Regions from separate parts of the Rhizobium sp. TRM96647 genome, predicted to be linked through region 1. Evidence: predicted binding sites of a transcription regulator. Region 1 holds the regulator's gene; the other holds the start of a gene.
The links. Region 1 encodes PhoB, which activates phosphate uptake and scavenging genes when phosphate is short. Its sites were predicted from a motif close to TGTCATNNANCTGTCAT; they were not measured.
Positions count from the first base shown of each region.

Region 2: OCK02_RS01040 (alkaline phosphatase D family protein) is a predicted target of PhoB. The motif match lies at 4,256-4,272, and genes of this name have one in related genera.

Region 1 is NZ_JAOXHF010000004.1:400,949-406,647, reverse strand. It holds gene argF (ornithine carbamoyltransferase) at 29-946, opposite strand; gene OCK02_RS10510 (aspartate aminotransferase family protein) at 1,010-2,203, opposite strand; gene OCK02_RS10505 (GcrA family cell cycle regulator) at 2,627-3,145, shown strand; gene phoB (phosphate regulon transcriptional regulator PhoB) at 3,239-3,922, opposite strand; gene phoU (phosphate signaling complex protein PhoU) at 4,031-4,744, opposite strand; gene pstB (phosphate ABC transporter ATP-binding protein PstB) at 4,802-5,617, opposite strand; gene pstA (phosphate ABC transporter permease PstA) at 5,631-5,699, opposite strand, start outside.
Region 2 is NZ_JAOXHF010000001.1:217,073-222,771, forward strand. It holds gene OCK02_RS01030 (GNAT family N-acetyltransferase) at 1-415, opposite strand, end outside; gene typA (translational GTPase TypA) at 634-2,463, opposite strand; gene OCK02_RS01040 (alkaline phosphatase D family protein) at 2,585-4,147, opposite strand; gene OCK02_RS01045 (M3 family metallopeptidase) at 4,327-5,699, opposite strand, start outside.

The DNA.
Region 1 (5,699 bases):
CCGCGAGCACCGCTGCCGGGCGTGTCGTTCAGATGGCGTTCAGGCACCAGGCCAGGATCGACTTCTGCGCGTGCAGGCGGTTTTCGGCTTCGTCGAAGACGACGGACTGCGGTCCGTCGATGACCTCGTCGGTGACCTCCTCGCCGCGATGGGCGGGCAGGCAGTGCATGAAGAGGGCTTCCTTGCCGGCCTTCTGCATCAGCGCTTCGTTGACCTGGAACGGCTGGAAGATGTTGTGGCCGCGGGCGCGGTGTTCCTGGTTCATCGACACCCAGCAGTCGGTGACGACGACGTCGGCGCCGGCGACGGCCCGGTCGGCGTCATGGCAGAGCATGATATCGCCACCATTGTTGCGCGCCCAGTTGAGAACCTTGTCCTCCGGCTCTGAGCCGAGCGGAACGGCCATGTTCATCCGGTAACCGAAGCGGGCGGATCCCTCGACGAAGGAATGCAGCACGTTGTTGCCGTCGCCGGTCCAGGCGATGGTGCGCCCCTTCACCGGGCCGCGATGTTCCTCGAAGGTCATGATGTCGGCCATGATCTGGCAGGGATGCGTCAGGTCCGTCAGCGCGTTGATCACCGGCACCGTCGCGTGTTCGGCCATCTCCAGCAGGCGGGCATGGTCGGTGGTGCGGATCATGATCGCATCGACATAGCGCGACAGCACCTTTGCGGTGTCGCCGATCGTCTCGGCGCGGCCGAGCTGCATTTCGGTGCCCGACAGGAACAGCGTCTCGCCGCCGAGCTGGCGCATGCCGACGTCGAAGGAGACGCGGGTGCGCGTCGACGGCTTCTCGAAGATCATCGCCAACATCTTGCCGGCGAGCGGCTTGTCGGCGGTTCCCGCCTTGGTGGCGGTCTTGCGCGCCAGCGCGTCGTCCATGATCGTGCGGAGGTCTCCGGCCGTCATGGCGGAGAGGTCGAGGAAATGTCTGGTGCCTGCCATGCTCTTTCAATCCTGCTCAATCGCCCGGCTCGCGCCCTAGGCCGCCTTCACTCGGCTCGCGCCTCAGGCCTTCTTCTTCTCTGCACTCAGCTTCTCCGCGGCGCGCTCGATCCGCGCTAGGCCCTCGCGGGCTTCCTCGGCGGTGGCGACCAGCGGCGGCAGCAGCCGCAGCACGTTCTCGCCCGCCGGGACCAGCAGCAGATGCTCGGCGCGAACGGCCTTCAGCAGATCCGCCGACGGCCCCTTCGCCTTGATGCCGAGCATCAGGCCCTCGCCGCGGACGTCCTCGATGATATCGGGAAAACGGTCCTTCAGCGAGGCGAGGCCCTGGCGCAGCACGAGAGCGACGTCGCGCACGTGCTCCAGGAAGCCTTCCTGCAGGACGACGTCGAGCACGGCGTTGCCGACGGCCATGGCGAGCGGGTTGCCGCCATAGGTGGAGCCGTGCGTGCCCGGGACCATGCCGGAGGCCGCCTCCTCGGTCGCAAGGCAGGCGCCCAGCGGAAAGCCGCCGCCGATGCCCTTGGCGACCGCCATGATATCCGGGGCGACGCCGGACCATTCGTAGGCAAACAGCTTGCCCGTCCGGCCGACGCCGGTCTGGACTTCATCGAAGATGAGCAGGAGGCCGTATTCGTCGCAGAGCGAACGCAGTTCGCGCAGGAACTCGTTCGAGACGACGCGAATGCCGCCCTCGCCCTGCACGGGTTCGATCAGGATCGCTGCCGTCTCCTCGGTGATCGCCTCCTTGACGGCGGCGATGTCGCCGAAGGGTACCTGGTAGAAGCCCGGCGCCTTCGGACCGAAGCCTTCCAGGTACTTCTCCTGGCCGCCGGCCGCGATCGTGGCCAGCGTGCGGCCGTGGAAGGCGCCCTCGAAGGTGATGATGTGGAACTTGCCGGGATAGCCCTTGGCATACTGGTAGCGCCGGGCCGTCTTGATCGCGCATTCCAGCGCCTCGGCACCGGAATTGGTGAAGAACACCTTGTCGGCGAAGGTGGCCGCGGTCAGGCGCTTGCCGAGCGTCTCCTGCCCGGGGACCTCGTAGAGATTGGACAGGTGCCAGACCTTGTCGGCCTGCGCCTTGAGGCTCTCGACCAGGTGCGGATGGGCATGGCCCAGCGAATTGACCGCGACGCCGGCTGCGAAATCGAGATAGCGCGAGCCGTCTTCCGCGATCAGCCAGACGCCCTCGCCGCGCTCGAAGCGCAGCGGCGCACGCAGATAGGTCTCGTAGAGCGGCGTGGCATCAGCCATGGCGCGTATCTCCCTCGCAGCGGATGCGGAAACGGATTCCGGATCTTTCCAGTGCGGAAAAATCGAAAATGCCGCCTCACGGCGGCGGGCGCACTATCAGCATTTCAGGGCTTATTGTCAACAAACGGCGAGGCGACGAAATCCGCCTCGATATGCCCTTGCGTGAGGTTTCGGATCGCGCGGAGAAGTGTCGCAAGTGAGTCACACCCGGCGAGCAAGTTGGGGAAAACCGGAAAATCGATTCGGGCGGATTCCGGCGACTCTTGTCACAGAGTCCCCCTGTCGGTAGGTTAAAACTCAATTGCTAGACTGCATGCGGCGGAACTAGTCACCAACAGTATCAGAGCATTTCGCGCTGCGGAGAAATCCGGGCAGCGCCGAGGGATTCTCGGCAACGAACGCTGAAACGAGGAGATGACGGAGATGAACTGGACGGACGAGAGGGTCGAGAAGCTGAAGAAGCTCTGGTCCGAAGGACTGAGCGCCAGCCAGATCGCGGCACAGCTCGGCGGCGTCAGCCGCAATGCGGTTATCGGCAAGGTCCACCGTCTCGCCCTGCCCGGCCGGGCCAAGTCCGGCGGCGCGCCGACGGCGGCCCGCGCCAAGCGCCCGGCTTCGGCACCGCGTCCTGCGAACTTCGCTCCGCGCGTCGCCACCCGCACGATCGCCCGTCCGACCGGCGCCGTCGTCACCAAGGAAGAGGTCGCCTTCGAGTATGACGAAGAGCCGATCACCCGGGTCGTCGCCAACGTCGTCGTGCCGATGTCGCGCCGCCTCGAGCTGACGCAACTGACCGAGCGTACCTGCAAGTGGCCGAACGGCGACCCGCTGAAGGACGACTTCCACTTCTGCGGCAACGAATCCCCGGACAATTCCCCCTACTGCACCTACCACCAGCGGCTCGCCTACCAGCCCTCGGCAGAGCGCCGCCGGGCACGCTGAGCGAGGGCTCCGTGTGCCACAGGATACGGAACAACGAAAAACGGGCCTTCGACGGGCCCGTTTTTCGTTGTCGCAATGACCGTCCGCCCGATTTCAGGCTTCCAGCGAATAGCCTGCGCCACGCACCGTGCGGATGACGTCGTTCATGTTGGAGAAGTTCAGCGCCTTGCGCAGGCGGCCGACATGGACGTCGACGGTTCGTTCGTCGACATAGATGTCGTGACCCCAGACACCATCCAGAAGCTGCGAGCGGGAGAAGACGCGGGCGGGGGACGACATCAGGAACTCCAGCAGACGGAATTCCGTCGGCCCCAACCGCACCTCGCGCGAGCGGCGGTGGACGCGATGGGTCTCGCGGTCGAGTTCGATATCGCCGCACTTGAGGAGCGTCGAGACGACCTCTGGCCGGGCGCGCCGCAGCATCGCCTTGACCCGCGCCATCAGTTCGGGCGTCGAGAAGGGCTTGACCACGTAATCGTCCGCGCCGGTGGCGAGCCCGCGAACGCGCTCGCTCTCCTCGCCGCGCGCCGTCAGCATGATGATCGGCAACCGCTCGGTCTCCGAGCGCTGGCGCAGACGCCGGCAGAGTTCAATGCCGGAGACGCCGGGCAGCATCCAGTCGAGGATCAGAAGATCGGGCTGGCGCTCCTGCAGGCGGATCTCCGCCTCGTCGCCGCGCAGGATCGTATCGACCTCGAAGCCCTCGGCCTCGAGGTTGTAGCGCAGGAGGACGCTCAGCGCCTCCTCGTCTTCGACCACGGTAATCTTTGGAACCATGCCTTGCTCACTCCTGGGCCATGCTCATTCCTGGTCCGAGCGGCCCACCTGCGACCACCCCGGACCGCCATGTGACCGCCGCGTCGATCGGCGGGCGGTTCGACGACATCATTCCTCGATGGCACCCACAGACGTGGTGTGGTCGTCCTTCGGACGTTCGCCTTCCGGCTGCGAGCCGGTCGCCATGTAGAAGATCGTCTCGGCGATGTTGGTCGCATGGTCGCCGATGCGCTCGATGTTCTTGGCGCAGAAGAGCAGATGCGTGCAGGGCGTGATGTTGCGCGGATCTTCCATCATGTAGGTCAGAAGTTCGCGGAACAGCGAGGTGTAGATCGCATCGATCTCGTCGTCGCGCTCACGGATCTCCTTGGCCTTCTCGATGTTGCGCGAGGCATAGACGTCGAGGACTTCCTTGAGCTGCATCAGCGCCAGTTCGGCCAGGTGTTCGAGGCCGCGGGCGAGGTTGCGCGGAATGCCGGAACCCTGCACCGAGACGACGCGCTTGGCTGTGTTCTTGCCGAGGTCGCCGACGCGCTCGAGTTCGGCGGCGATGCGGATCGCCCCCATGATCTCGCGCAGGTCGGCCGCCATCGGCTGGCGCTTGGCGATCGTGACGATCGCCTTCTCGTTGATCTGCCGTTCGGCGGTGTCGAGGATGACGTCCTCGGAGATCACCTTCTGCGCCAGCGCCACGTTGGTGTTGACCAGCGCGCGCACGCTGTCGCCCACCATCTGCTCGGCCGTGCCCCCCATCTCGGAGATGCGGCGGGTGAGATATTTCAGCTCTTCATCGTAGATCGAAACGATATGGGTCGGTGTCATGTTTCTTGTTCCTCAACTGGCGCAGGCGCCATGGTCTTTTGCCGGCGACGGCAGGCGTCAGCCGAAGCGACCCATGATGTAGTCCTGCGTACGCTGGTCGTCCGGATTGGTGAACATCTTGTCGGTGTCGTTCTCCTCGACGAGGTTGCCGAGGTGGAACATGGCGGTGCGCTGCGAGACGCGCGCGGCCTGCTGCATCGAGTGGGTGACGATGACGATCGTGAAGTTCGTCCGCAGTTCGTGGATCAGTTCCTCCACCTTGGCGGTGGCGATCGGATCGAGCGCCGAGCAGGGCTCGTCCATCAGGATCACTTCCGGGCTGACGGCGACGGCGCGGGCGATGCACAGACGCTGCTGCTGGCCGCCCGAAAGGCCCGTGCCGCCCTCCTGCAGGCGATCCTTGACCTCGTTCCAGAGGCCCGCCTTCTGCAGGCTCTGCTCTACCACCTGGTCGAGTTCGGCCTTGGACTTCGCCAGTCCGTGGATCCGCGGGCCATAGGCCACGTTCTCGTAGATCGACTTCGGGAACGGGTTCGGCTTCTGGAACACCATGCCGACGCGGGCGCGCAGTTCGACCACGTCGATCGACGGATCGTAGACGTCTTCGCCGTCCAGCGTGATCATGCCGGTGACGCGGCAGCCGTCGATCGTGTCGTTCATACGGTTCAGCGTGCGCAGGAACGTCGACTTGCCGCAACCCGAGGGGCCGATCAGCGCGGTCACCGTGTTCTCGCGGACATTGAGGTTCACGTCGTACAGGGCGCGCTTGTCGCCGTAAAAGACGGAGACGTCTTTGCCGACCATCTTCAGAGGAACAGTGTTCATCTTCTTTTCCAAAAGTTCTTCGGTCGCAGCTTCGGTCATGATGTTCATCTTCTCTACCCCACTACCAGCGGCGTTCGAAACGACGCCGCAACAGGATGGCGCCCAGGTTCATGATGATCAGGAAAACGAG
Region 2 (5,699 bases), on a different contig from region 1:
ACCTTTCGGCCATATCGCTCTCCTCCAGGCACCAGACCACCATGCCCTCGCAGCCGAGCGATTTCAGCAGCCGCTTGCTTTCGCCGAACAGCATCCGGCCGAGACCGAGACCCTGATACTCCGGCCGAAGATAGATCTCGTAGATCTCGCCGTCCTGCGGCAGGGCGCGCGCCCGGTTCAGGCCGAGCGTGGCATAGCCGGCGATCACGCCGGCGACGTCGAGCACGAGCAGCGTTGCCGGGCCGCGGGTCGCCTTGCGCCACCACGCCGCATCACGCCGCTGAACCATCTGCACCAGCGGCTTGTGGGGGATGATGCCCGCATAGGCATGCAGCCACGACGCCCTGTGGGCCTCGGAGATGGCCGCCGCGTCCTGCGGCTCGGCACGTCGCACATCGATCGATAGTGTTTTCATCGAAATGACTCTAAACCCGCACCGACTCCGCGAGAATCCCGGCTCCTTCTCGAGATCCCCTTGCCCACAGGCAAGTTTGCTTGCGGCCTTTAGGAAAGTTAACGCTTTTTTAAGAAATGCCACAAGCCGTAATAGGGCGGCACACACATGAAAAAGGCCCCGGCATTTCTGCCGGGGCCTTGATCAATTCGGGGATGTTTTTACGCCTTCAGCGCGAATCAGGCAGCACCCGCCGTACGCTGCTTCTCGAAGCGCTTGCGATCATTCGGATCAAGATAGAGCTTGCGCAGGCGGATCGACTTCGGCGTCACCTCGACGAGTTCGTCGTCCTGGATCCAGGAAAGCGCGCGCTCCAGCGTCATCTTGATCGGCGGCGTCAGGCGCACGGCCTCATCCTTGCCGGCGGCGCGGATGTTGGTGAGCTTCTTGCCCTTGAGCACGTTCACTTCGAGGTCGTTGTCGCGCGTGTGGATGCCGACAATCATGCCCATGTAGACCTTCTCGCCCGCGTCGATGACCATCGGGCCGCGGTCTTCCAGGTTGAAGAGCGCATAGGCGACCGCTTCGCCGGCTTCGTTGGAAAGCAGCACGCCGTTGACGCGCCCGCCGATCTCGCCCTTGTAGGGCTGGTAGTCGTGGAACAGGCGGTTCATGATCGCCGTGCCGCGCGTATCGGTCAGCAGTTCCGACTGGTAGCCGATCAGGCCACGGGTCGGCGCGAAGAAGACGAGACGGACGCGGTTGCCACCGGACGGGCGCAGTTCGACCATCTCGGCCTTGCGCTCCGACATCTTCTGCACGACGACGCCGGAATGCTCCTCGTCGACGTCGATCACGACTTCCTCGATCGGCTCGAGCATCTGGCCGGTCGCCTCGTCCTTGTGCATGACGACGCGCGGACGCGAAACGGCGAGCTCGAAACCCTCGCGGCGCATGGTCTCGATGAGGACGGCGAGTTGGAGTTCGCCGCGGCCGGAGACGAAGAACGAATCCTTGTCGCCCGACTCCTCGATCTTAAGCGCGACGTTGCCTTCGGCTTCCTTGAACAGACGGTCGCGGATGACGCGGCTCGTCACCTTGTCGCCTTCAGTGCCGGCCAGCGGGCTGTCATTGACGATGAAGGACATGGTGACGGTCGGCGGATCGATCGGCTGGGCCTTGAGAGCTTCGGTGACCGATGGATCGCAGAACGTGTCGGCGACCGTGCCCTTGGTCAGGCCGGCGATGGCGACGATGTCGCCCGCATGGGCCTCTTCGATCGCCGTGCGCTCGATGCCACGAAAGGCGAGGATCTTCGAGATACGGCCGTTCTCGATGAGCTGGCCGTCCTGACCGATGACCTTGACGGTCTGGTTCGGCTTGATCGAGCCGGAATGGATGCGGCCGGTGATGATGCGGCCGAGGAAGGGGTTGGCTTCCAGAATCGTGCCGATCATGCGGAACGGGCCCTCGGCAACCGTCGGCTCCGGCACGTGCTTGAGCACGAGGTCGAGCAGCGGCGCCATGCCTTCGTCCTGCGGGCCTTCCGGGTTTACGTTCATCCAGCCGTTACGGCCCGAACCATAGAGGATCGGGAAGTCGAGCTGCTCGTCGGTGGCGTCGAGATTGGCGAACAGGTCGAACACCTCGTTCAGCACTTCCTCGTGCCGGCCGTCCGGACGGTCGATCTTGTTGATTGCGACGATCGGCTTCAGGCCGACCTTGAGCGCCTTGCCGACGACGAACTTCGTCTGCGGCATCGGGCCTTCCGACGAGTCGACGAGAACGATCGCGCCGTCCACCATCGACAGGATGCGCTCCACTTCGCCGCCGAAGTCGGCGTGGCCGGGCGTATCGACGATGTTGATGCGCGTCCCCTTCCACTCGACCGAAGTCGCCTTGGCGAGGATGGTGATGCCGCGTTCTTTTTCGATGTCGTTGGAGTCCATCACGCGCTCGGCGACGCGCTGGTTTTCACGGAAGGAACCGGACTGCTTCAGGAGCTCGTCGACGAGCGTGGTCTTGCCATGGTCGACGTGCGCGATGATCGCGATATTGCGAATGGACATGTTCTGATCTCTGAGGTTCTGGGCGCGCACGAACAAGGAGGCACCGCGTGCATTTGGCGCGCTCCATACATGGTTTTACGCAATTGCGAAAGAGGCAGGCCGAAACTCTGTACGCCGGCGTTCAGGCCGTCACCGCCGGATCGAGTGTGACGTTCCACAGCTCCCTGTCCTCCCGATCCATCAGCCGCACGGTCATCTGCTGGCTGGAGCCCTCGATGTCGACGAGCCCGAAGAACTGCAGGCCGGCCGAGGGCGGCAGGTTGCTGTCGACTCCGCCGCCCGACGCCTTCATGAAGCGCACCTCCGGCCCGAACGTCATGTCGAGCGGATGCGGCCCGTAGGTGCCCGAATGCAGCGGTCCGGACACGAACTCCCAGAACGGCTCGAACTCCTTGAATACAGCGCGTGCCGGATCGTAGTGATGGGCCGCGGTATAGTGGATGTCGGCCGTGAGCCAGACGACGTTGCGGATCGCGTTGTCACGCATGAACGAGAGCAGGTTGGCGATGTCGCGCTCGCGTCCGGCGGGCGGTCCGTTCAGCCCGTCGGCGACCCCCTCGTAGCCGACCTTCAAGCCGTAGTCGTCCCAGATCATCACGCCGAGCGGCATGTCGCAGGCGATCACCTTCCAGGTGGCCTTCGACGCGGCAAGTTCGCGCTTCAGCCAGTCCGCCTGTCGCCGGCCGAACAGATGATGGTCGGACCTGCCGCGGTTGGCATCGCGATAGGAACGCAGGTCGACGAAGAACACGTCGAGCAGCGGGCCATAGGCGATCTTGCGGAAGATCCGCCCCGGCTCGTCGGCGCAATAGCGGATCGGCGTCATCTCCTGAAAGGCGCGCTTGGCGCGCCCGGCATAGACGGCGATGTCCTTTTCCGGATAGCGCGGATCGTCCCGGAGATCCTTGGAGGCCGACCAGTTGTTCAGCACCTCGTGATCGTCCCACTGGAAGAATGTCGGGCATTGCGCGTTGAAGTCCAGCAGGTGCCGGTCGAGCATGTTGTATTTCCACTGCCCGCGATATTCCGAAAGTGTGCGCGCCACCTCGCGTTTCTCGTCGCTGACGATGCGGTTCTTCCAGATCGTCCCGTCACGAAGCCGGATCTCGTCGGGGATGGGATTGTCGGCATAGATCGTGTCGCCGGAATGAATGAAGAAATCCGGCTCGTGCAGCAGCATGGTCGAATAGGTCTTCATGCCGATGTCGTCGATGCCCCAGCCCTGCCCGGCCGTATCGCCGGACCAGACGAACCGGACCGAGCGCCGCCGCAGCGGCGCGGTCCGGAACCGGCCCACGATCGGTTCGGAGACCAGGTGCGCGGAAGAAGGATCCGTCGCCGTCAGCCGGTAGAAGATGTCCTGGTCCGGCAGGAGCTCCGTCAGCAGATGCTTTGCGGCGAAGTCCGTCTCCTGTCCCGCCCTCAGGACCGGGCCGCGCGTGGCGTTGGTGAAACTCTCTGTGGTGGAATACTCGACCGCGATCTCCGCCGGCCGGTCGGTTCGCGCCCAGATCATGCCCGACGAGGTGTCGACGTCGCCCGACTGGACGCCGTGGGTGAAGACCGGGCTGCCGTGACGCCGGGCATAGTGCGGGACGGCTAGTGCCGAGGAGGCCGCAAGGCCGGCGGCACCCGCCGTCAGTAGAAAGGAGCGCCGCGTCAGGAGGTCGGCCGCCGTCGCCATGGATCCCTCGTCGATACCGCGCGAATCGCTGTCCGATCCGCGCGGCCGACCATCGGGCGGTCACGTGTCATCGACGTTACGGATCGATGACGCCAGCGATACAGTTCGGTGACGGGAAGATGACGTCCGGGGCTGCTCACCCCTCTCAAGGGAAGAGTGGGCCCGTCACGCGGCTGGGGTCAGGCCGCCAGGCCCTTCTTCTCCAGCATCGCGTCGATCGACGGCAGCTTGCCGCGGAAGGCCTTGTAGGCGTCCTCGGGGTCGATGGCGCCGCCGACGGAATAGATGTTGGCCTTCAGCTTCGCCGCCATGCCGGGATCGAAGGCGTCGCCCGTCTCCGTGAAGGCGGCAAACGCGTCGGCATCGAGCACCTCCGACCACATGTAGGAATAGTAGCCGGCCGAATAGCCGTCCCCGGAAAAGACATGCTGGAAGTGCGGGGTCGCGTGGCGCATGACGATCGATGCCGGCATGCCGATCTCCCCCAGCACCTCGCCCTGAACCGCCATCGGATCCTCGATCGCACCCTGTGTGTGGAAGGCCATGTCGACCAGGGCCGAGGAGGTGAACTCCACGGTGGCGAAGCCGGCGTTGAAGGTGCGCGCCGCCAGCACCTTGTCCAGGAGCGCCTGCGGCATCGGCTCGCCGGTCTCGTAGTGCACGGCGTAGGTCTTCAAAATCTCCGGCACAGTCAGCCAGTGCTCGTAGAGTTGCGAGGGCAGTTCGACGAAGTCGCGCGAGACGCCGGTGCCGGAGACCGACGGATAGGTCACGTCCGACAGCATGCCGTGCAGGGCATGGCCGAATTCGTGGAACAGCGTGCGTGCGTCGTCGAGCGACAAAAGCGCCGGTTTACCCTCGGCCGGTTTTGCGAAATTGCAGACGTTGTAGATGATCGGGATCTCGCCGGTGGTGCCGTTCTTCAGCGACAGCTTGTGCTGGCTCTGGTAGGAGCTCATCCAGGCGCCGGAGCGCTTGGAGGACCGGGCGAAATAGTCGCCGAGGAACATGGCGACAAGCCTGTTGTCGCGGTCGCGGATCTCGAAGACGCGCACGTCCGGGTGATAGGCCGGCACACCCGCAAGCGGAACGGCATGGATGCCGAACAGCCGCCCGGCGACGTCGAAGCACGCCTCGATCACCTTTTCCAGCTGCAGATAGGGCTTCAGTTCAGCCTCGGAGAAATCGAATTTTTCCGCTCGCAGCTTTTCCGCATAGTACCGCCAGTCCCACGGCATGACGGGATGATTGCGCCCTTCGGCGGCGACGAGGCGGGCAAGTTCCTGCTCTTCCTCCGCGGCGCGCGCCACTGCCTTCTCCCAGACCTGGGTGAGAAGCCCGTTCACGGCATCGGGCGTTTTCGCCATCGTGTTGTCGAGCTTGAGCGCGGCATAGTTCTCGTAGCCCAGAAGTGCTGCCTTCTCCGCCCGCAAGGCCAGCGTCTCGCGCACGATCGCGCGGTTGTCGGTCGCTCCGCCGGTGATGCCGCGCGCGGTCCAGGCGCGGAACGCCTGCTCGCGCAGTTCGCGCCGGGCGGAAAACGTCAGGAACG